2 regions of the Glaciimonas sp. Gout2 genome follow, and region 2 is predicted to be linked to the other one. Evidence: riboswitches for the same ligand, from Rfam matches in the RefSeq annotation. Region 2 holds a riboswitch; the other holds the start of a gene.
The links. A riboswitch is a leader RNA that binds a small molecule or an ion and turns the genes downstream of it on or off. The one in region 2 is predicted to bind cobalamin.
Positions count from the first base shown of each region.

Region 1: linked by a shared signal. The riboswitch ahead of QN379_RS17475 (TonB-dependent receptor domain-containing protein) and the one ahead of QN379_RS06485 (CbtB domain-containing protein) in region 2 are both predicted to bind cobalamin.

Region 1 is NZ_JASJXA010000030.1:672-11,890, forward strand. It holds gene QN379_RS17475 (TonB-dependent receptor domain-containing protein) at 1-1,476, opposite strand, end outside; cobalamin riboswitch at 1,625-1,925, opposite strand; gene QN379_RS17480 (histidine phosphatase family protein) at 1,988-2,623, opposite strand; gene QN379_RS17485 (adenosylcobinamide-GDP ribazoletransferase) at 2,637-3,455, opposite strand; gene cobT (nicotinate-nucleotide--dimethylbenzimidazole phosphoribosyltransferase) at 3,478-4,527, opposite strand; gene QN379_RS17495 (P-II family nitrogen regulator) at 4,833-5,171, opposite strand; gene QN379_RS17500 (NAD+ synthase) at 5,268-6,887, opposite strand; gene QN379_RS17505 (GNAT family N-acetyltransferase) at 7,433-8,635, shown strand; gene QN379_RS17510 (EamA family transporter) at 8,800-9,681, shown strand; gene ppa (inorganic diphosphatase) at 9,857-10,399, opposite strand; gene QN379_RS17520 (alpha/beta hydrolase) at 10,659-11,219, opposite strand, start outside.
Region 2 is NZ_JASJXA010000006.1:82,359-93,577, reverse strand. It holds gene QN379_RS06515 (sugar kinase) at 56-1,006, shown strand; gene QN379_RS06510 (MFS transporter) at 1,130-2,413, shown strand; gene QN379_RS06505 (NAD(P)-dependent oxidoreductase) at 2,437-3,405, shown strand; gene QN379_RS06500 (DUF3761 domain-containing protein) at 3,612-4,064, opposite strand; gene QN379_RS06495 (hypothetical protein) at 4,161-4,403, opposite strand; gene QN379_RS06490 (alpha/beta hydrolase) at 4,666-5,544, opposite strand; cobalamin riboswitch at 5,812-6,035, shown strand; gene QN379_RS06485 (CbtB domain-containing protein) at 6,225-6,425, shown strand; gene QN379_RS06480 (CbtA family protein) at 6,416-7,210, shown strand; gene QN379_RS06475 (ferredoxin) at 7,432-7,770, shown strand; gene QN379_RS06470 (cobaltochelatase subunit CobN) at 7,763-11,219, shown strand, end outside.

The sequences.
Region 1 (11,219 bases), on a different contig from region 2:
AGGATGGCTATCCGGCTCAACCGGACAAGTCGTAGTCGAGACGATCAAATCAGTTATTTTGTTGTGATAGTAAGAAATATTTAACTGCGAAGTCCCATTGTCATACACCAACCCCACCTCCGCATTCTTACCTTTTTCCGGTTTGTTCGCCGCAACACCATAACCGGGGTAATACAACTCATTGAAAGTCGGCGCACGAAAACTAGTGCCATAACTGACATTAGCCCGCCAGTCCTGGTTCAAACGATAGCCATACCCAAGACTACCAGTCGCATGCGTACCAAATTGCGAGCTATTATCATTCCGGATACTAACGGTCGCCAGATGATCTCCACGCTTCAACTGGTACGATGCAGCAACCGAATTGGTCGTCCGGTCACCAGACAAACCGGTGGCAGAAACCTCCTCCTCACGTCGCTCAGCCAACAACTGCAAGACGTCTGTCCCGATGAACAAATCATTTTGCCAGCTGTAATTATTCTGCTTAGTCGTTACATCGCTGATCCCATCCGGCTGATCGCTGCTGATATAAGTCGATTTATCGGTAGTTTGCGACACCTGAACCTTACTATTCCACCAAGGCAGAATCTGGTTTTTCGAATACACAGCCACATTTTCAAGTTTTTGCACGACACGCGTGTCGAAATCCGAACCATCGTCGTACTGCGCATTCAACCGGCTTTGCAAAAAGGTCACGCCAACTTCCTGGCCCTTTGCCAGCTCCAACCCAAACTGTCCGCTGGCACTATCTTTTTTGTAGCCGTCTTTATCTGGATTATAAGAACTATACGGCGAAGGGTCTGGCTTAGTCGCTGAAAACCCATCTGCATTTTCATGCGCCACCGATATAGCGTAACTAAAACGATGGTCGCCTTCGGTCGCGCCAGAAATACTCGCATCCATGGTGCGGGTACCATAGCTGCCGACACCGGCAGATGCAGTCAAACGCGGCGCGCCCGAACCTTTCTTGGTAAAAATTTGAATCACGCCACCCATTGCGTCAGCGCCATAAAAACTACTCAAAGGGCCATACACGATTTCGATGTGATCAATTTGTGACAATGGAATGCTGGACCATGTAGCGCCGCCGGTCGTGGAAGACCCGACACGGACGCCATCGATTAATACTATATTTTGATTATTAGCTGCACCGCGCATGAATACCGATGCCGAAGTACCAGGACCGCCGTTAGCAGTGATTTCAATTCCACGTTGCTTTTGCAGCAGTTCAACCAGCGAGGTTTGTCCCGATAGCGCAATGTCTTCGGCAGAAATCGTCACGTTGTCGCTGATCACATCACTGGCTTTTTGTGGCGTGCGTGTTGCTGTGACTAGAACGGGCTCTAGTGACTTATCCGAGGCTTCCTGAGCAAAACTGGATGCGGAAAAAGTAGAAATAATAAGCGTAGAAAGGCACAAAGGCCCAATCATTCGCGCAGCGCGGCGCGGATGGGTCGGTGAAACAGTTAGGGTCATGATAATTTAAGCAAGAAAACAACCACCAGCTCGCCTCCCCGCGCGCTGGATTCAAAAGAAATACCTCCGCAAGACATTGCACTGAACAATCAATCCAGCAAAGTTGCCGGATCGCATTTCGCGACAGATCGTCCGTACCGCCTTAAAAGTAGTTCCACCTGCTACTGGCCGGTATCCGGGCTACCAAGTCCAACTGCCTTACCTTCCCGCGCGAAACACAGTGGTGTTAGAGGCAGCTTGTCACAATGTGTAATCAATATTTTGCAGCAACTACGCTGCAATTATCGGCCATAGTGAATAGGCCGACATTAACCGGTCATTCAACCAGTCATTCATTAAGCAAATTGAGACGCTTGTTTTCCGTTGCGGGGGCAGCACACGTATCGCGTGTTTCCCGTTTAACTGCGAACACAGCCGTGTTCGCGAGCACCAAAAGCACCGGCATTCTAATATTCATCTGCCTTTACAGCAACAATAAATCTTCGAATCCGCGTGCAAAATCCCAGCGAAATCAGCAGATTAGCGAAATCACTTCGCCGTAACCGATCTTATGGGCTGCGTTGGCAGCCTTTCGCGCAATATCCGCAATCGCCCTTGACGCTCCGATTGGCATGGAAGCCTCCTGGGATAAGGCATGGCAGGCTAAAAGGAGGCGAATAGTCCCTGCATGGCAAATGACGGCAACATCATCGCCATTGTTGTTATTTTCGCCACTGCTCGATGATGGTGAATGAAGTCGCGGCAACGCACGATAAAACGCATCCACGCGTGCCGCCATCTGCATCACGCTTTCTCCACCACCCGGTCGATAGTCAATCACCGCGCCCGCCCATGCATCGATCTCATCACGCGGGATATCCTGCCAGGATTGCATTTCCCATTTTCCAAAGTCCAGTTCCACCAGACGGTGATCAAGAGTCGGTGCCGGCCAACCCGGTTGTCGCGACAAACTATCCGCCAACCCCGCGCATCGAAGGAGCGGACTAGAAAACATCAGGACCGGCTTTGGCAGTACCTTTATCAATTGATGCAACAAACGCGTATTTTCTTCTTCGGATACAAGGAGGTCAGAACGCCCGTAGCACAAGTCGGATACAGCTCCTGGCGTGCTCGGCTTCGGATGACGCACAAGATGGAGTTGCATCATTATCTTAAGTACATCATTTTAAAAGCGGCATGGCAGCCAATAAACCAAGGTAAAAGGTCACTTCTGCCACCTGCTGCACGGCACCCAGACAGTCGCCGGTATAACCGCCAATGCGCTTAACGAAAAAGCGGGCGAGCCACAAGGTAGCAATAGCGCTACACACCAGACCAGCGGCTATCCCCGCCCAAGGCGCCCAACCCAAAACACCGATTGCCAATAAAGGTAACGCAGCGAAAGCCATCGCCACGCCACATTCAGGTCCGGACATCTGCTCTGCCAATGGTTTTGCCTTGCCCTCGGCTTTGACATACGTCAGCCGCCAAATCAAACTACTCGCCATCAAACGGGAAATAGGATGGGCCGTTAGTAACGCTGCCACGACCGCCCAGAACGGCAGGCTCACGAGTAACGTGAATTTCAAACCGAGCATCGACACCATGCCGATGACACCATATGCACCAACCCGTGAATCCTTCATAATCTCAAGAATACGGGCGGCAGTATAACCACCGCCAAAACCATCACAGCTATCAGCAAAGCCATCTTCGTGGAACGCACCGGTCAGATAAATGCCGCCAATGGTCGATAGCAACACCGCCACCGCGGGCGGCCACACATGGGCCGCCGCCGCATAAATCGCTGCCGTCACAGCACCCACAACAATCCCCACCGCCGAAAAATAACGCGAAGCTTGCTGTAACCATGCAGGATCGAACCCAACCCAGCCGGGAATGGGCAGTCGCGTAAAGAATTGCAGCGCAACGAAGAATAACCGCACTTGATGGGTGATTGCTTTGGTCAGACTACGCGAGCGTAACGCACTGGGTCGCATGCTGGACATGGCTATTCAGTATTCACTGTGCATGCGGAGGCGTAGAAATAGAATCAACCGCTGCCGAGTCAAAGGTCGCCATTTCCGTCATAAAAAGTACCGCCGCCTGCACCAGAGGTAATGCCAGCGCTGCGCCCGTACCCTCGCCCAAACGCAAACCTAATTGCAGTAATGGTTGCGCTTTAAGGAACGTCAACATCTGTTGGTGGCCTCGCTCGTCCGAGCAATGCGCAAAAATGCAGTAATCCAGGATTTCGGGACGCAACTGTGCGGCGACCAGTAATGCGCTGGTAACAATGAATCCATCGATCAGCAAAACCATGCGGCGTTCGGCAGCAGCCAGCATCGCACCGACCATCATGGCGATTTCAAAACCACCAAATGTCGCCAATACATCAAGCGGCGCAACGATGCCACCGTGAAAACTGACCGCACGCTGAATCACATTTTGCTTATGCAAAATTCGGGCAGCATCAAAGGCGGTTCCCGCCCCCACGCAATCGACCAGCGGCAAGCCGGTGATCTTGTGCATGATGGCCGCCGCTGCGGTGGTATTGCCGATTCCCATCTCTCCAAAACCAACGATATTGCCGGTTAGCCCCCCAATCAGGTCCATGCCGTGTTCCATGGCTGTGGTGCATTGCTCAGCGGTCATCGCCGACTCGTTAGCAAAATTTCGCGTTCCGAAACCGACTTTTTTACCGATTAACTGAGGAGGCCAACCGAAATCATGATTAACACCAGCATCAACTATCTGCAAAGCGCAATTATTTTGACGTGCAAAAACATTAATCGCCGCATTTTGGTTGAGAAAATTTTCAACCATTTGCCACGTCACACTTTGTGGATAAGCAGAGATATTCTCGGCGACGACACCATGGTCAGCGGCGAATATAAGGATAGCTGGCTGGATGAATGTCGGACGCGTGGTTTTTTGGATCAATCCGATTTGAAGGCCGATTGCTTCTAACGCACCCAAACTGCCTAACGGCTTGGTTTTATTATTGATGACAGTGGTGATGGTATTACTGAGATCGCTATCCTGAATGGATACAATGTGAGGAATCTGCATGGCGATATTGTCCGATGTGTTTCTGTAATGGTTTCTAGAATCTGCGCGGCGTCCACGATACAACGTTTGCGCCAAAACACTTCAGAAAACGGCAGCAAAGGTGTTGCTGCCCACATACTGCCGACATGCGCGCACAGCGGTAATGCGTTCTGCGTCAAAGGTAAGACAGCGCGGCCCGTCTGTATTCCACCTAAACTCCGCATCAGGAATTGGCAGATACACGATGTTACGACGAGCCGATACAACCATGCGTGCTGTAAAGCCAGGTTTTTAAGTCCGGTCTTAAAGCCCTGTCTTAAAGCGTCTTATACCGCTTCCGAACCAGTTTCGCCGGTACGAATGCGGATAACTTGCTCGACTTCGCGGACAAAAATCTTACCGTCACCAATCTTGCCAGTACGCGCAGCTTTGATGATGGCATCAACAGCTTGCTCAGCAAGCGCATCGTCAATCACCAATTCAACTTTTACTTTTGGCAAAAAATCGACGACATATTCCGCGCCGCGATACAACTCGGTATGGCCTTTTTGGCGACCAAAACCTTTGACTTCAGTGACGGTTAAGCCATTGACGCCGACTTCGGCCAACGCTTCGCGTACTTCGTCCAGTTTGAACGGTTTGATAATGGCAGTAATTTGCTTCATGACAACTCCTTTATGCAATTAACAAAAATCTTTTGATACAGGAAGAAAGAAAAGGAGACCAAGAGCGCTCGACACAATTATGTCATGCTCCAAGCTTCACTCTTTAAACTTTGAAGTAATCGGGTAACGCCAGTCACGACCAAACGCACGGTGCGTCACACGACAACCAACCGGTGCCTGTCGACGCTTGTATTCGTTGATCTTGATCAGACGCGTAATACGTTGAATATCTTCAATCGGATAACCGGCGGCTTCGATCTCGGCAATGCTCTGATTCTCTTCCATGTACATTTGCATAATGGCGTCTAACACATCATACGGCGGCAGCGAATCCTGATCAGTCTGATCAGGCCGCAGTTCGGCCGACGGTGGACGCGTCAAAATGCGGGTGGGAATCACTTCACCCAGCGTATTTCGATATGCGCACAAGCGATACACCAGCGTCTTGGCAATATCTTTAATAACAGCAAAACCGCCCGCCATATCACCATACAGCGTGCAATACCCCACTGCCATTTCGCTCTTATTTCCAGTGGTCAATACAATTGAGCCAAATTTGTTCGACAACGCCATTAGCAGGGTGCCACGAATACGCGCCTGGATGTTTTCTTCGGTAGTGTCTTCAGCTATGCCCTCAAACTCGCTAGCCAACGTGGATTTGAAAGCGCTGAAACAATCATTAATGGATATTTCATCATAGCGCACACCCAGTCGCTGCACCATATCGCGCGAGTCAACCCACGACATTTCTGCTGTATAAGGAGACGGCATCATGATACAGCGTACTTTTTCAGCCCCCAGCGCATCGACCGCGATCGCCAACACCAATGCCGAATCCACACCGCCAGACAAACCCAGCAAGACACTGGGGAAACCATTCTTACCAATATAGTCGCGCACGCCCAACACCAAGGCCTGGTAGACCTGCGCCTCTACCGACTGCGTAGGCGTAATCGAGGATGGGCCAACCAGCGGTGTCGCGCCATCAAATTCGATGATCTGCAAGTCTTCCTGCGCGTGCTTCAGCTGCGCCGCGACTTCACCGTACTGGTCCATCACAAACGAGTTACCGTCAAAGATCAATTCATCCTGCCCGCCCACCAGATTGGCATACACCAGCGACAAACCTTTTGCCGTGACGTTCGCCCGCATGATGTCGTAGCGCAGATGTTGCTTGTTCATATGGTACGGCGAGCCATTCGGCACCAATAAAACCTGCGCGCCAGCGGCACGCGCGCGCGCGGGCGCATGCGAAAACCAGGTATCTTCGCAAATATTCAGACCGAAACGAACGCCTTTTACTTCAAAAACAAATGGCACATCAGAGGCTGAGAAATAACGCTTCTCGTCAAAAACAGCATCGTTCGGCAACGCGTATTTGCAATAAGTACCTGACAACGCACCATTAACGATCACGGATGCAGCATTAAAACGTGCGCCATTTTGCAAAATGGGATGGCCGACCACAACATGTACGTCACGTAAATCTGCCAGGTCCGCGATCAATGCGGTCATTGCTTCCTCAGTCTTATCGTAGAAAGCCTGACGTAATAATAAATCTTCTGGCGGATAGCCCACCAACGACAACTCCGGCGTTAATACGATGTCCGCGCCCTGCTGAGCGGCACGACGTGCAAATTCAGCGATTTTGGCGCGATTACCGGCAAGATCACCGACGGTGCTATTGATTTGAGCGATGGCGACTTTGACTGTCATGGCGATGAATATGAAATGTAATTGATGATGAAAACAGCGAAATTAGGCGAAATAACAAATTCAAGCCCCGATTATCGCATGGGTGTCACATGCGTATCGTTTATGTATAACCTATCTTCCGCTTGCTTATCTCTTCGCATGCGCTATTTGTTGCTTGCGCCCGGCTAATCACATATTTATTGGATTGCTATTGCGCTTTATTCTCACTGTTTAGCCTGATCGTCTCTCTTTTATAAAACGTTTAGGAGCTTATAAACCCCATTCAACCCTCACTTAAACACAGAAAAAGTTGTCTTCCCGTGGCCCTAAAGGCTTTCAAAGCCCAGATGAAAAGTCACTACGATACGGTTTTCTTGACTATTTATTCTCATGACCACCATGCCATTGTTCGCGAAACTGGACCGAACACTCGGCATAAAAAGGCCTGTAATAGCAGAAACTTCCATGACGCCAACCTTTATTAGTCATGCCAGAAGATTATCTCCGAGAGTGCTAAACTCAATCCTTTCCTCGTAATCTCTGGCTTCCCAGATCGTATTGACTAAGTGAATAAGCAAACACCACCACCGCCAACATTGAAATTTACACCCCGCATTGTTTCCTCTCTGGATGAAATTGGGCAACCCGCGTGGGATGCTTTGCTTGCGCTTCAAGCAGAGAACAATCCATTTTTATCCTTTGCGTTTTTGCACGCATTGCACGAAACCGGTTGCGCCTCCGAAAAATCTGGCTGGCAACCGCAATATTTAACGTTGTGGGATAACGCTGAGGAAAACACTAACGATACGGCAACCGTGCCGCAATTGATGGCAGCGCTTCCCCTGTACGTAAAATACCACTCGTATGGCGAGTACGTGTTCGACTGGGCCTGGGCGGATGCGTATCAGCGTAGCGGTTTGGAGTATTACCCAAAGTTGCTGTCGGCAATTCCATTCACGCCCGTTACCGGCAGTCGCCTGCTGGCGCGCGATGCGGCATCCGCTGCGGCGTTGATCGACCTGCTGAAAACCTTACGCGTAGATACGCAGACTTCTTCTACCCATATTTTGTACTCGCCGCCAGAACAGGCCAAAGCGCTGCATGCGGCAGGATTTTTATTGCGCAGCGGCGTCCAGTTTCATTGGCTCAATCCGGGTTATCGTGACTTTGATGCATTTCTCGATACATTAGAACGTAAAAAACGCAAAAACATTCGTGCCGAACGGCGTAAGGTCGCCGAGGCTGGCGTCACCTTCCGACACGTACGCGGTGTCGATGCAACAGAGTCAGACTGGGTATTTTTTAATCGCTGCTATCGCCATACTTATTCTGCCCATCATTCCACACCTTATTTAAACCTGGCATTCTTTCAACGCATCGGTGCGACGATGCCACAAAATATCTTATTAATCGTGGCCGAGCGCGCGGGACGACCAATTGCGTCATCACTGTTGATTCACACAGAGACAACCTTGTATGGTCGCTATTGGGGCGCAATTGAAGAAGTCCCTTGTCTACATTTTGAAACCGCTTATTACCAACCCTTAGAGTTTTGCATTGCGCAAAAAATCGGTTGCTTTGAGGGCGGCGCACAAGGCGAACATAAAATGGCGCGTGGATTTCTGCCACAGAAAACCTGGTCAGCACATTGGCTCGCCCGCCAAGATTTTTCCAACGCCGTCGCCAATTTTTTAGAGAGGGAAACCGATGACATTGAGGCTTATATGGATGAACTCAATGATCGCAATCCCTTCAAAGGCGACGGTTGATTTCCTAATACCCGCTTTGCGTCTTGGCGCGCGACCACAGTCGACCAACTTGACGCATAAGCACCACCGCACCACCAACCGTTACCCCTTCCTTATCGATCAGAAAGATTTGCTACCACGCAGCGCCCATCCGTAAGATGGCCCTGTCACGCAGAACCTCACCTATGCAACCGACCGACATTCTTCTCGCACTTCTTACCGTCACCATTTGGGGTTTTAATTTTGTCGTCATCCGAATAGGTCTGCATGACTTACCACCTTTATTTTTCTCGGCCCTGCGTTTCATTTTTGCGGCGATACCATTGATATTTTTCATCAAGCGCCCAGCCATACCCTGGCGTCTTTTGATCGCTTACGGTCTATTCCAATTTGCGCTGCAATTTGCGTTGCTGTTTTCGGGCATGCATCTGGGATTTACGGCGGGACTCGCGTCGTTGGTGATACAGCTTCAGGCCTTCTTCACCATCGGATTAGCAGTCTTGATTTTAAAGGAGCGTCCACGCGCCGCACAATTAATTGGCGCGTTTATCGCATTAGCTGGCATGGCCCTGGTTGCCATCCATGTTGATGGCACTGCCACTTTCATCGGCTTCTTGCTCGTGGTCTGCGCTGGCGTGAGTTGGGCCTCAGCCAACATCGTCACCAAAACCATCGGCAAAGTCAATCCATTGGCGCTCGTAGTATGGGGATCGTTAATCGCCGTGCCACCTTTATTATTGGCATCATTTTTGACCGAAGGCCCCGCTTCATGGACCAATGCAATCAGCCACTTCACCTGGATATCCGCTGGCGCGGTACTGTTTAATTCGTATCCAAATACGATCATCGGCTTTGGTATCTGGTCCGTCCTGATGCGCAAATACCCGACGGCCACTATCGCGCCATTTGCATTATTAGTGCCGGTAGTGGGAATGCTGAGCGCAACGCTGGTGTTAGACGAACCGTTGCAATGGTGGAAAATTGTGGCGGGATTACTCGTATTATGCGGACTGGCTTTGAATCAATTCGGCGCAAAACTCATGCTGATACTCAAACCAAACAAATAATGCTTAAGTGACGCCTATCAACAACAAACGATGCATCAAGCGGACTTGAACGGGCAAAAGTTGTACCGTTTTAGTGTTAATTACTTGCAGCCACTCAACATAATCGCAGGCGTTATTTCTTGCGTGGCATAAAAAAAGCGCACCGAAGTGCGCTTATCTTAAAAGGAAGCAAAAATTATTTTGCTTCCAATGTTTTATTGTAAGCTGCCACACCCGCCAAAATTTCTTCGCGCGCATCTTCTGGACCGCCCCAACCATCAATCTTGACCCATTTACCTTTTTCCAGATCTTTGTAATGCTCAAAGAAATGTTGAATCTGGTTCAGGCGCAATTCATTCATATCTTCAGGCTTTTGCCAATGCGTGTAGATACTCAACACTTTATCGACTGGCACGGCCAATAGCTTGGCATCCTGACCCGCTTCATCCGACATTTTCAGCACGCCGATAGGACGGCAGCGCACAACCACCCCAGGAAACAACGGGAAAGGTGTGATCACCAACACGTCAACTGGATCACCGTCATCCGACAAGGTTTGCGGAATATAGCCGTAGTTACACGGATAATGCATCGCCGTACCCATGAACCGATCAACAAAAATCGCGCCCGACTCTTTGTCGACTTCGTATTTGATTGGATCAGCATTCATTGGAATTTCAATGATCACATTGAAATCATTCGGCAAATCACGCCCTGAGGATACGTCGTTCAAGCTCATGTTGTCTCTCGTCTTGTAAGGATGGGTAAAATAATGAATGCGAAATTATAACGGTTCCAGACGCCATCATGCACTGCAACATTTAAAGAAGACGGCGAATCATTATCAAAATAATAATAATGTTACAATTTTGACCGCTTTCTAAGACCTTTTTACTATCCACAAATACAATGTGTTATGCGCACAACAATAGATTTAAAAAGAGTGCCTCACCACATGAAGTAATTGACGCTAAATGTGGTGAGCAATGCGGCATACATTACGCCACAAAATCCACCACGGCATTTAACACATCATCTTGCTGGTCCCGATGGGGTGAATGGCCACAATGCGCAAGGGCAACATACCGTGCATTCGGCACAGCCGCCACGATCAAATCGACTTGATTCATGCTGAAATACTCGTCCTCCACGCCTTGAATAACGAGTGTTGGCGCGTGAATATCCGCCAGGAATTGCTCGATATTCCAGTCTTGAAAAACCGGCGAGACCCATGTGTCGTACCAAGACCAAAAAACCTGATCAACATCTTTATGATGCCTTTGGAGTTTTAGACGAAAGTCAGTCGTTTCAAAGGCTTTTTTAGCCTTAACAATACCTGCAATCGCCTGCTGCTCGACATTCACGTGCGGCGCTTCCAGCACAATAGAGAGCACACGTTCGGGAAACAGCGCAGCAGCAATAATCGCCATTGATGCACCATCGCTATGACCGAATAAATGCGCCTGAGTCACGCCCAATGCATCCATCACCTGCGGTACCAATTTCGCTTCCTGCTCAATATAATCCGGCAGACGCTGGCCTAAAAGCCCATCAGAGTC
Region 2 (11,219 bases):
TTAATTTAGATGTGATTGCATTAAAAATGCCATATCAGGATTTACGGAGAATGTAATGAAAGAACTTGATGTTGTGACTTATGGCGAAGCCATGACCTTGTTTGTTGCCACCGAACCTGGCGATTTGGGTGACGTCACTTCCTTTGTCAAACGGGCCGCGGGAGCCGAGCTTAACGTCGCTATCGGGTTGGCGCGTTTAGGTTTTAAGGTTGGCTGGGCCAGTCGTGTCGGCGCGGATTCCTTCGGGCGTTTTATCCTCAAGACACTCAACGACGAGAACATCGATACGGGTGCAGTGACCATTGATGACCGTTATCGCACCGGCTTTCAATTAAAGTCGCGCAGCGACGATGGCAGCGATCCGCAAATCGAATACTTCCGTAAGGGTTCGGCGGCCAGTCATTTGTCATTGGCCGACTATAAACCGGAATACTTTGGCGCAGCGCGTCATTTGCATTTATCCGGCGTAGCGCCGGCAATTTCTGAAACCTCATTCGAACTGGCGCTGCATATCGCGCAGGAAATGCGCGCCGCAGGAAAAAGTATCAGCTTCGATCCCAATTTGCGCCCAACCTTATGGGCCTCACGCGATGTGATGATCGCACGCCTGAATAAGCTGGCCGCCTATGCCGACTGGATCATGCCCGGCTTAGAGGAAGGACGGATTTTGACAGGATTGCAAACACCGCGTGAAATTGCAGACTTCTATCTGTCGGGCGGTGCTAAAGGTGTCGTCATCAAGTTAGGTGAAAAAGGTGCCTACGTACGCACCGCCGACCGTGCGTTAACCGTCGAAGCATTGCCGGTCGCAAAGGTAGTCGATACGGTCGGCGCGGGCGACGGTTTTGCGGTCGGCGTGATCAGCGCCCTGCTGGAAGGGCGCGATCTGGCGTTTGCGGTAGAGCGCGGTAACCGTATCGGTGGCATGGCTATTCAAGTCATCGGCGATAGCGAAGGATTGCCCACCCGCGCCAGATTGGATCAGGAAGAGTTGGCGATAATCTGATTTGTTTCGGATGAAGGCTGGATGATTTTTAAGAAGCCGATCTGAATAAAAAAACAAGATTCAACAAGTAATTCAAAAATTAAAATTCACTCTCAACATAGATTCAAAACTAAAGAGAAAATCATGGAGACAAAAACATTAGCAGTACGGCGTTGGTGGTACATCATGCCGATTATATTTATCACATACAGTCTGGCATATCTGGATCGCGCCAATTACGGTTTTGCCGCAGCAGCAGGGATTAACAGCGATCTCGGCGTCTCGCATGGCACGTCATCGTTGATCGGTGCTCTGTTCTTTTTGGGTTATTTCTTCTTCCAGATTCCGGGCGCTATGTATGCTCAGCGCGGAAGTGTCAAGAAATTGATTTTCTGGAGCCTTATTTTGTGGGGCGCGTGCGCTGCGATGACCGGAATGGTCAGCAATATCCCCATGCTGATGGTGATCCGCTTTACGCTTGGCGTGGTCGAGGCAGCGGTGATGCCAGCGATGTTGATTTATATCTGTAACTGGTTCACCAAAACCGAACGCTCACGTGCCAACACGTTTTTGATCTTAGGCAATCCCGTCACGGTGTTGTGGATGTCGGTCTTATCAGGTTATCTGGTCAACAGTTTCGGCTGGCGTCACATGATGATCGCTGAAGGTATACCGGCAGTAATATGGGCGGTTATCTGGTGGTTTGTTGTGCAGGATAAACCGGCTGAATCGACCTGGTTATCACCGCAAGAAAAGGCTGATATTAAAGCCGCGCTGGAGTTGGAGCAAGCGGCGATGAAGCCGGTCCGCAATTATGGTGAGGCATTCAAGTCGCCAGCGGTCATGAAGCTTTGTGCGCAATATTTTTGCTGGAGTATTGGTGTGTATGGCTTCGTATTGTGGCTGCCATCTATCCTTAAAAATGCGTCGTCTATCAGCATGGTCGAAACCGGCTGGTTATCCGCAGTTCCTTATCTGGCGGCGATCATCGCCATGTTGCTGTCGTCATGGGCGTCGGATAAATTGCAGAATCGTAAGCTGTTTGTATGGCCAGCTTTGTTGTTGGCCGCATGTGCTTTTCTGGGTTCGTTCCTGATCGGGACCGGTCACTTTTGGTGGTCTTACACGTTACTGGTGATTGCCGGTGCCGCGATGTATGCGCCTTACGGTCCATTCTTTGCAATTGTTCCCGAGCTTCTCCCTAAGAACGTTGCCGGTGGCGCGATGGCGTTGATTAACAGCATGGGTGCGCTCGGTTCTTTTCTGGGATCGTATGTGGTCGGGTATCTCAATGGCGCAACCGGAAGTCCGTTGGCGTCCTATCTGTTCATGGCAGGTGGTTTGCTGATGTCGGTGTTGCTGATGCTATGGGTAAAACCGCCAGTGGAAGTGGTCGCGCCGCGTCATTTGCAACCGGCAACACGCTAACTATCCAAGGTGAAATACAAGCTATGCAACCAATAATCGTACTCTACAAAAAAGTGCCGGAAGATGTGCTGGCAATGTTGCAAGAGCGCTCTAAAGTACTGCAATTTGACAGCGTCAATGACGGTAATCGGGAGGCGTTCATCGCTGCATTAACCAACGCCGAAGGCATGATCGGTGCGAGTTTAAAAATCGATGCCGCGATCCTTGATGCTGCACCAAAACTGTTGGCGATTTCGACAATCTCGGTCGGGACCGATCAATTCGATGTAGATGATCTGACCCGCCGCAATATCGCGTTGCTGAATACACCAGACGTTCTTACACAAACCACTGCCGACACCGGCTTCGCTTTGATTCTGGCGACTGCACGGCGGGTAGTGGAAATGGCCGATTATGTGCGTGCTGGTGAATGGACGCGTAGTATCGGCGAGGCGTGTTTTGGTACCGACGTGCAAGGGAAAACGTTGGGTATTATCGGGATGGGTCGCATCGGCGGGGCTATCGCCCGACGTGCCGCATGTGGTTTTGGGATGCGGGTGTTGTACACCAACCGCACGCCCAACGTCGCTGCCGAAAAAGCCTACGGAGCGCAACTTACACCGCTCGATGATTTGCTGAAGACCTCCGATTTTGTGTGTGTTACCGTGCCGCTAACGCCCCAAACTGAACGCATGATTGGCGCGCGCGAGTTGGCCTTGATGCCATCCCGGGCTATTCTGGTCAACATTTCACGCGGCAGTATTATCGATGAGTCGGCGTTAATAACCGCTCTGGAAAACGGTCAGCTTCGGGGCGCAGGGCTTGATGTATTTGAGCGCGAGCCGTTGCCGCAAGATTCGCCGTTATTGCGCATGAAAAATGTGGTCGCGCTTCCGCACATCGGTTCGGCTACGCATGAAACACGGCACGCAATGGCGGTCTGCGCAGCGCAAAATTTGATTGATGCTTTGGATGGCAAATATTCAGGGAACATTGTCAATCCAAAACGCTAACCCGACCAATATCTTGATTGACTGTATTGATGACACAACGCCCTCTTCAGTATTTCCACTATTTTTTAAAATGGAAATACTGAAGAGGGCGTCATTTTTTTACCTGTGCAGTGCGCTATCGAGGTGATCCGAAACATTCTGGCGATAGGTTACCGCCAACGCAAACGACATCCATCACGGATGTCGTTTGAAATACTTCTAACCCATTAACCGCAAGCTTTGCCATGATCGGCGTGATAGCCCTTGGTTTTTGCGTCAGCTTCTGACATGTAAGCACCCGCTTTGGTTTTGCCGTAATACTTGGTGTTTTGGCAGTGATACACCTTGGTGCTGGTATTTGCCCACACTAAACCGGGACCGCCACCGGGAGCGACCGCCGAGCTAGCAGTCGACGCTGCGCTTGGGGCAGCCATTGGTTTTGATGCTGGCGCTGGTGTTGCAGCCGGAGTCGCTGCTGGTGTTGTGGCTTTGGTCGCATACCAATCCTTCACGCCTTTATGGCCAGAACATGCACCACTTTTGGTTGCGCCGGAGTAATAAGTGCCATCTTTACATAGGCCGGTGCTTCCTGCGGGAGCGCCTGCCGGTGCCTGGGCATAGCTTCCGGCCGATGTCAGCAAAGCTAAGGCCAAACTTGCGGAGAGTAATAAAGTTTTCATTTTAAGTTCCTATACAGTAAGAAAAGTAAAAAAATCAGGTAAAAAGAGGAAAATGTTAGCCTTCTTGTATGCAACAACTAGCCCGATTTTGTCGATTTACTTTGATGGCGCGGGTTGTGTCGTTGCGGCTTGATTTTTTTGTTCAGCAGCTTTTTTGTTGGCCATATGGCGTCCAACCACACAACCACCAGCCGCACCGAGTACGGCATGGTGGCCCGCCACATGACCGGCAACGCCACCTACTGCAGCACCCTTTAAACAGCCTTTGGCCTCGACTAGTCCAGAGGTTCCGGCAAGGGTGAGTGCACAGGCCAGCACAAAGATAATTTTTGATCGCATGATGACTCCTTTTCGAAAATGTACGTTTGATAGCAATACAGAAACGCGCCTAAAGCCAAACCGGTTGACCCAGAAACAATTGTTTGCAAATACGGCGACTCGGCGTTGCATATAGTTGTCACTGGGAAACGTAATCGACGTTTGTATCGCTTGGCTATTGAGAGTTAAGTTGTGGCTTTCATCGGTGGCCGATGAGCAAGTTGCCCACATTCTTCTAGCGGCGAAACCTCTAATAAATCAGGCTGCCATCACATCTCATTTTTCATTCAATAAAAAACGGCATGACCTGCGCCATCAGCGCTTCGGGTGCTTCTTCCGGAATATAGTGACCGCAGTCGAGGGCCTTGCCGGTGACGTTTTTGGTGAGTAGCTGCCATTCGTTGAGAGGATCGAAACACTTTTCGATGACGCCATGCGCGCCCCACAAAACTAACGTATCGCACTGAATTTTCTTGCCGTCGGCGAGATCCTTACGTTCGTGTTCAAGGTCAATGCTGGCGCTGGCGCGATAGTCTTCGCAAATGCCGTGAATGGTGGCTGGATCACTCAGACAACGCAGGTATTCAGCATACGCCTCCGGCGTAAATGGTCCGAGACCTGCGCTGCGTGCGCCGATGGTGTGCTCTAAATAGGCTTCGGGATGCGCGCCGAGTAGTATTTCGGGAAAGGGAGCGGGCCTGATTAAAAAGAACCAATGATAGTAAGTGCTGGCAAATTCCATCGTAGTTTTTTCATACATTGCCAGCGTCGGCGCAATGTCCAGCAAAACCAGTTTGAGAATCGCATCAGGATGGTCAAGTGCCATACGGTACGCAACGCGTCCGCCGCGGTCATGTCCCATGAGTAAAAATTGCTTGAAACCTAACGTTTTCATTAAGTCAATTTGATCCTGGCCGACGGTGCGCTTGGAATAATTGCTGTGATCAGCCAATCCGACTGGCTTGCCGCTATCGCCGTAGCCGCGCAAATCAGCAGCAATTACGGTGAAGTGTTGCGCAAGTTGTTGTGCCACTTTATGCCAGATCACATGCGTTTGTGGATGGCCGTGCAACAAAAGCAACGCTGGTCCGTTGCCTCCGCGAACATAATTTATGTGCGTACCGTTGACCTCAGCGACGTGACGTTCAAATCCTGTAAACATGGCGTTTCTCCTCTTTATATTTGGATGAATTGTATAGCGCTTCTGTTGTTAATATTTCATTACAATCTGTCTTTAAAAGCCCGAAGTGGAGTGACGCCGAACTTGTTGTCGCATCTTCCCGCACCGCGGCACAACTAAAGGCACACTGACATTAGCTTAACCGGTGTCAGTTAAACCTTTCAGTAACACTGGCAAACGCTATTAGATCATCCAATAGAAACAAAGCAGCTTCAACTTGCATCTTGATAAGTCGCAACCTATACTCGGCGGGTAGCAATAGCTTTAGGTGTTTTGCGTGCAGTCGTGCGTAAAATTAAACGGGAAGTCGGTGCGTGCCCAGGCATTAATCCGACGCTGCCCCCGCAACGGTAAGCGAGTAAAAAGTTTGCAGTACGCCACTGTGCCAACGCATGGGAAGGCGCGAACTTCGAAGTCTGTCAGCAGATTTCACCTCGTGAGCCCGGATACCGGCCTAAAGTGTTATGCAGTTTGTGTCGCGGCGGGCGATTCAGATGGATTGCCTTGCCTTCCTGTGCACCCCGTCTTGTATTTCCTCGTCTTTTGCTGTCGCGCTTTCTGCATTCTTGCTGCACCTTTATGCCTTCCTGGTCACACTCCGTTCTGGTGCGGAGGCCGTGTGCCAGTCATATCGTTGTAAGTTATAAAAAAGGAAGATCGCTATGGCAACATCCTCAACTGGTCTTATTGATCACATTGTTACGGCAGCCCCTGCCGCCACCTGGAAAGATCGCGTTATTCCAGCATTGCTGAGTGCAATAGTCGGTCTATTGCTGGTTTACGCGATGGGGTTTTCTCACAACATGACATTGCATAATGCGGCGCATGACGGTCGTCATTCGGCTGGATTCCCATGTCATTGAGCGGGACTAACACTGGTGGTTTTTTAGCAATAAAGCCGGGGGTTAAGCGCTTTATATCGTCAGTTCTGCTGGCTGGATTATTCGCCGGATTGGTACTCACCGCGGTGCAAAAAATACAAGTAACGCCGATTATTGCTCAGGCGGAAGTTTACGAGGAAGGGGCTGCACATGCGGCTGCAATCAAACCAGCGTCAGCGATAGCAAGCCTGCCTCCAGCGTCATCGGTGTCAACGTTGCCACCTTCCGCGACAGAGCATCATCACGAGGCGCAGGAATGGGAGCCGACCAACGGCATCGAGCGCACGCTTTATACCGTGATGGCAAACGTGACGATGGCGGTCGGTTTTGCACTCTTATTGGGTGCAGCGATTTTGCTACGTGGTGGCATTAGCGGTTGGCAAGAGGGATTGTTGTGGGGACTTGCCGGATATGTCGTCGTATTTGTTGCCCCTTCACTTGGCCTTGCCCCCGAAGTGCCGGGGACGCAAGCTGCGCCATTACTTGACCGGCAATTGTGGTGGACTGCTACAGCGACGCTGACAGCCATTTCTTTGGCTCTCCTCGTTTTTGGGCGTCATTGGTCGTTGAAATTGCTCGCTGTAATGTTGATTTTGACGCCGCATTTATTGGGTGCGCCAGAGCCGCAGATACACGGCGGTGCAGCGCCAGCTGAGTTAGCGAGGGCGTTTATTGTCGCAACAGCGATTGCAAACGGCCTATTTTGGCTTGCTTTGGGAGGCGCTTTCGGCTTTTTGAACCGTCAATTTGGCGACCCCAAAGGCTAAATTTATCGCAAAAAAAGTAGCAGTCGAGCAAGTGTATTACGTAATATTACGTTTTATTTTTGACCGTGATGCAATTAAATGGAACTAGCTGATTGTGGATATGTTTGATGGATCAATTGCTGTTTTTATGTGCAATTTTTGATTCCTCTCATTCTTAACGATCATCATAGTCCTTCTATGAAATAACTGCACTAGCTGTTGTATGTTCCAAAGAAAAGCTTATGAGAACCCATTCCCGACACATTTTTATGTGTACCGGCCCACGTTGTACTGAAGATGGTGTGCGTGCTGAAGCCATGTTCGGCATTCTTGGCGCTGCCATTGATGCACGGCCGGAGTTGCGCGTTAAGCGCACGCGCACCCACTGTATGGTTGCCTGCAAAAATCAAGGCCCGTTGGCGTTGGTCTATCCGGAAGGAATATGGTATCGCTGCGAAGATGCGACCGCTATTGAGCGCATCGTCACCGAGCATCTTGAAAACGGTCATGAAGTGACTGATCTGGTGTTTCATCGACTTGGTAGCGGCGACGTCGTAACAGAGAAAGAAACCGATGTCTGACGCGCCACCTTATTCTCCTGGTTCTGCCATCGCGTTGCTAACGCACACCGCCAATGATTTAACGGTATTGCACAGCGCTAAAAGCCAATTGCCGCAGGATTTTCCGCTCGTGACCGGGATCAACCTGCAAACGCTAGATAAAGAATCTCACATCGCTGATCTGTTGTCGGATGATCTGGCTGGCACGCGGATTATTATTTTGCGTGTGTTGGGACGATTGGGAGGCGTGCCGGGTTTTAACGAACTACTACGCCATGCACGTGACAATGGTTGTTATCTGATTGCCATCAGTGGCACGGGTGAGCCCGATCCTGAACTCGCCGCCGTCTCGACCGTTTCTTCAGCCGTGGCAGAGCAAGCGTTGTCTTATTTTCATGCCGGTGGCAGTGTCAACCTCGCGCAGTTGTTGCGCTACCTTTCGGATCATCTGATGTTGACCGGGTTCGGCTATCTACCAGCGCAACCTTTGCCGGACCATGGCATCTATCACCCCGATCTGGCGGAGGGCGCGACGACAGCCGATTGGATGGCTGTGCACTCGGCGCAGGATAAATGTGACCGGCCGGGTGTTGGCATCGTGTTTTATCGCGCCCATTGGATGAGTGGCAACACGCGCTTTATCGACGCGATGATCGCGGCACTGGAACAACGCGGCATGAACGTTTTGCCGGTGTTTACATCCTCGTTGCGCAGCGGTGCAAATGCTGAGTCCGACTTGCCGACTGCGCTGCGGTATTTCATGGCAGACGGAAAAAGTGGTAAACGGGAAAAAAAATCAGCGCTAATCGATGTCTTGATCAACACCACCGCGTTTGCCATGGGCGAGATTACCCCGGGCGGACCGACTCCCGCCGGATGGTCGGTATCGGTGCTGGAACAACTTAACGTTCCCGTGTTGCAAGCGATCACCAGCGGCATGACGCAAGATCAGTGGCAACAATCTGCGCGGGGTATGAACCCGCTTGATGCAGCGATGAACGTGGTTTTGCCGGAGTTTGATGGCCGTATCATTACGGTCCCCATTTCTTTCAAGACCAAAGCTGCCAGCGCCGCTGGTCAGATGATGGAATATGCACCGGTGCCGGATCGCATCGCCAGAGTGGCGGGACTGGCACAGCGATTTGCGCGCCTGAAACATACGCCAAACGCGAATAAGCGCGTGGCATTTATTTTTACCAATGCCAATAGCAAAGCCGCCCAAATCGGCAACGCGGTCGGCCTTGATGCGCCCGCCTCGTTGATGGCAATTCTGCGGGCTATGCAAGCGCGAGGTTACCAAACGGGGGAGTTGCCGGAGAACGGCACCGCCTTGATTCATGACCTAATTGATCGCTGCGCGTACGACAATACCTATCTCACCGAACAGCAGTTACGCAACGCGGTTGGACGCGTTCCAGCCGCACAATATGCGCAGTGGCTGGCCGATTTGCCGCCAGAAATGCAAGCGCGCATGGTCGCCCAATGGGGCGCAGCACCCGGTGCGGCCTATGTGCACGACGATCACGTAGTGTTGGCAGGAATCGCGTTAGGCAATACCTTTGTCGCATTGCAGCCGCCGCGTGGCTACGGGATGGACCCGGACGCGATCTATCATCAGCCGGACTTACCGCCGACGCATCACTATTACGCGTTGTATCGCTGGCTGCGTGACACATGGCGCGCCGATGCGATCGTCCATGTCGGCAAGCACGGCACGCTGGAATGGTTGCCCGGCAAAGGTGTTGGCTTGTCGGAAAATTGCTTTCCCGATGCGCTGCTCGCGGATATGCCCTTGTTTTACCCGTTCATTATCAACGACCCGGGCGAGGGCGCACAGGCCAAACGGCGCGCGCACGCGGTCGTTGTCGATCACCTGACACCACCGATGACCACCGCCGACACATACGGCGCATTGGCCCAGTTGACGCAATTGGTGGATGAGTATTATCAGGTCGAAGTACTGGACCCCAGCAAGTTGCCGCTGTTGCAGCAACAAATTTGGGAACTGGTCAAACAGACCAATCTCGATTCTGATTTACAGGCAAGATTGCTGCACCACGATCACGATCACGATCATGACCACGACCACGACCACGACCATGGAAACGGCTCACACGATCATCATGATCACCATGATCATGATCATCCCCACGTTCACGACGACAAACTACCCGCCGCGCTCAGCACGTTGGACGGTGCGGGGGTTGCGCATCTGATCGAAGATCTGGATGGTTATCTGTGTGAACTTGGTGCTGCGCAAATTCGCGACGGATTACATATTCTGGGCGAACGACCAGCCGATAATCAGTTAGTAGACATGCTGGTTTCGCTGGTAAGACTACCTAATCAGGATGTGCCGGGCTTGCAGGAAGAAATCGCCAAACTCTTTGGCTTGAGTATGGATATGTTGCTCGACAACAAAGGTCGTCGTCTAAACGCCGATCCCGCGCTGGCACGTTTGGCGCAGTGCGCGATTGTGACCCGCGCCGATGCCTTAGATGCGATTGATGTGTTATGTCGCCAATTGTTTGTAGCATTGCAAGAAAAAGCCTTCTCCACAGACGCCATCGAACCGGTTTTGACCGCGTTATTCGGCGGCGTCGCGGGCGCGGAAGCTGCCACTCAGCCGTTAATGCAACCGACCCTCGTTGTCACTGCGGCACGTCCTTTCAGCATGTTATCTCAGGCAAAAAAGTTTCAGATCAAAAGCAGCGTTGCGCGACCAGCTAACAAGATTGCGCCCGCATCGCTCATCTCATCCCAAACGACTGAGCGCTTTGTAGGATTGCGTCGGGTCATCACCTTCGCCTGTACCAATTTAGTCCCCAATCTGGCCCGTGCGACAGACGAAATCGATAATCTGCTCAATGGTCTCGATGGTGGCTATATTCCGGCCGGTCCGAGTGGATCGCCGACGCGAGGCATGGCGCACATACTGCCGACCGGGCGCAATTTCTATTCCGTCGATCCTCGCAGCGTACCTTCGCAATCGGCCTGGCGCGTGGGTCAGCAACTGGCGAATGAGGTCCTAAGCAGACATCTGCGCGAAACCGGCGCCTATCCCGAAAGTGTCGCCATCAGCATCTGGGGAACCAGCGCGATGCGTACCCATGGCGATGACGTAGCGCAGATTTTGGCGCTGCTTGGCGTGCGTCCGCTGTGGCGTCCGGAAAACCGTCAACTCACTGGCGTCGAGGTGATTCCGCTAGATCAACTCAAGCGCCCTCGTATCGATGTGACGACGCGTATCAGTGGTTTCTTTCGGGATGCGTTTCCGCAGTTGATTACACTCATTGATGACGCGGTGAACGCCGTGTTGATATTGGATGAGCCACTGACGCACAATTTTATCCGCAAACATTATCTGAACGAACTCGACGGCTGGCTCGGCAAGGGCATGCAAGAGACCGAAGCCAAACGGCGCGCTACGTATCGGATTTTCGGTGCCAAACCGGGCAGTTACGGTGCGG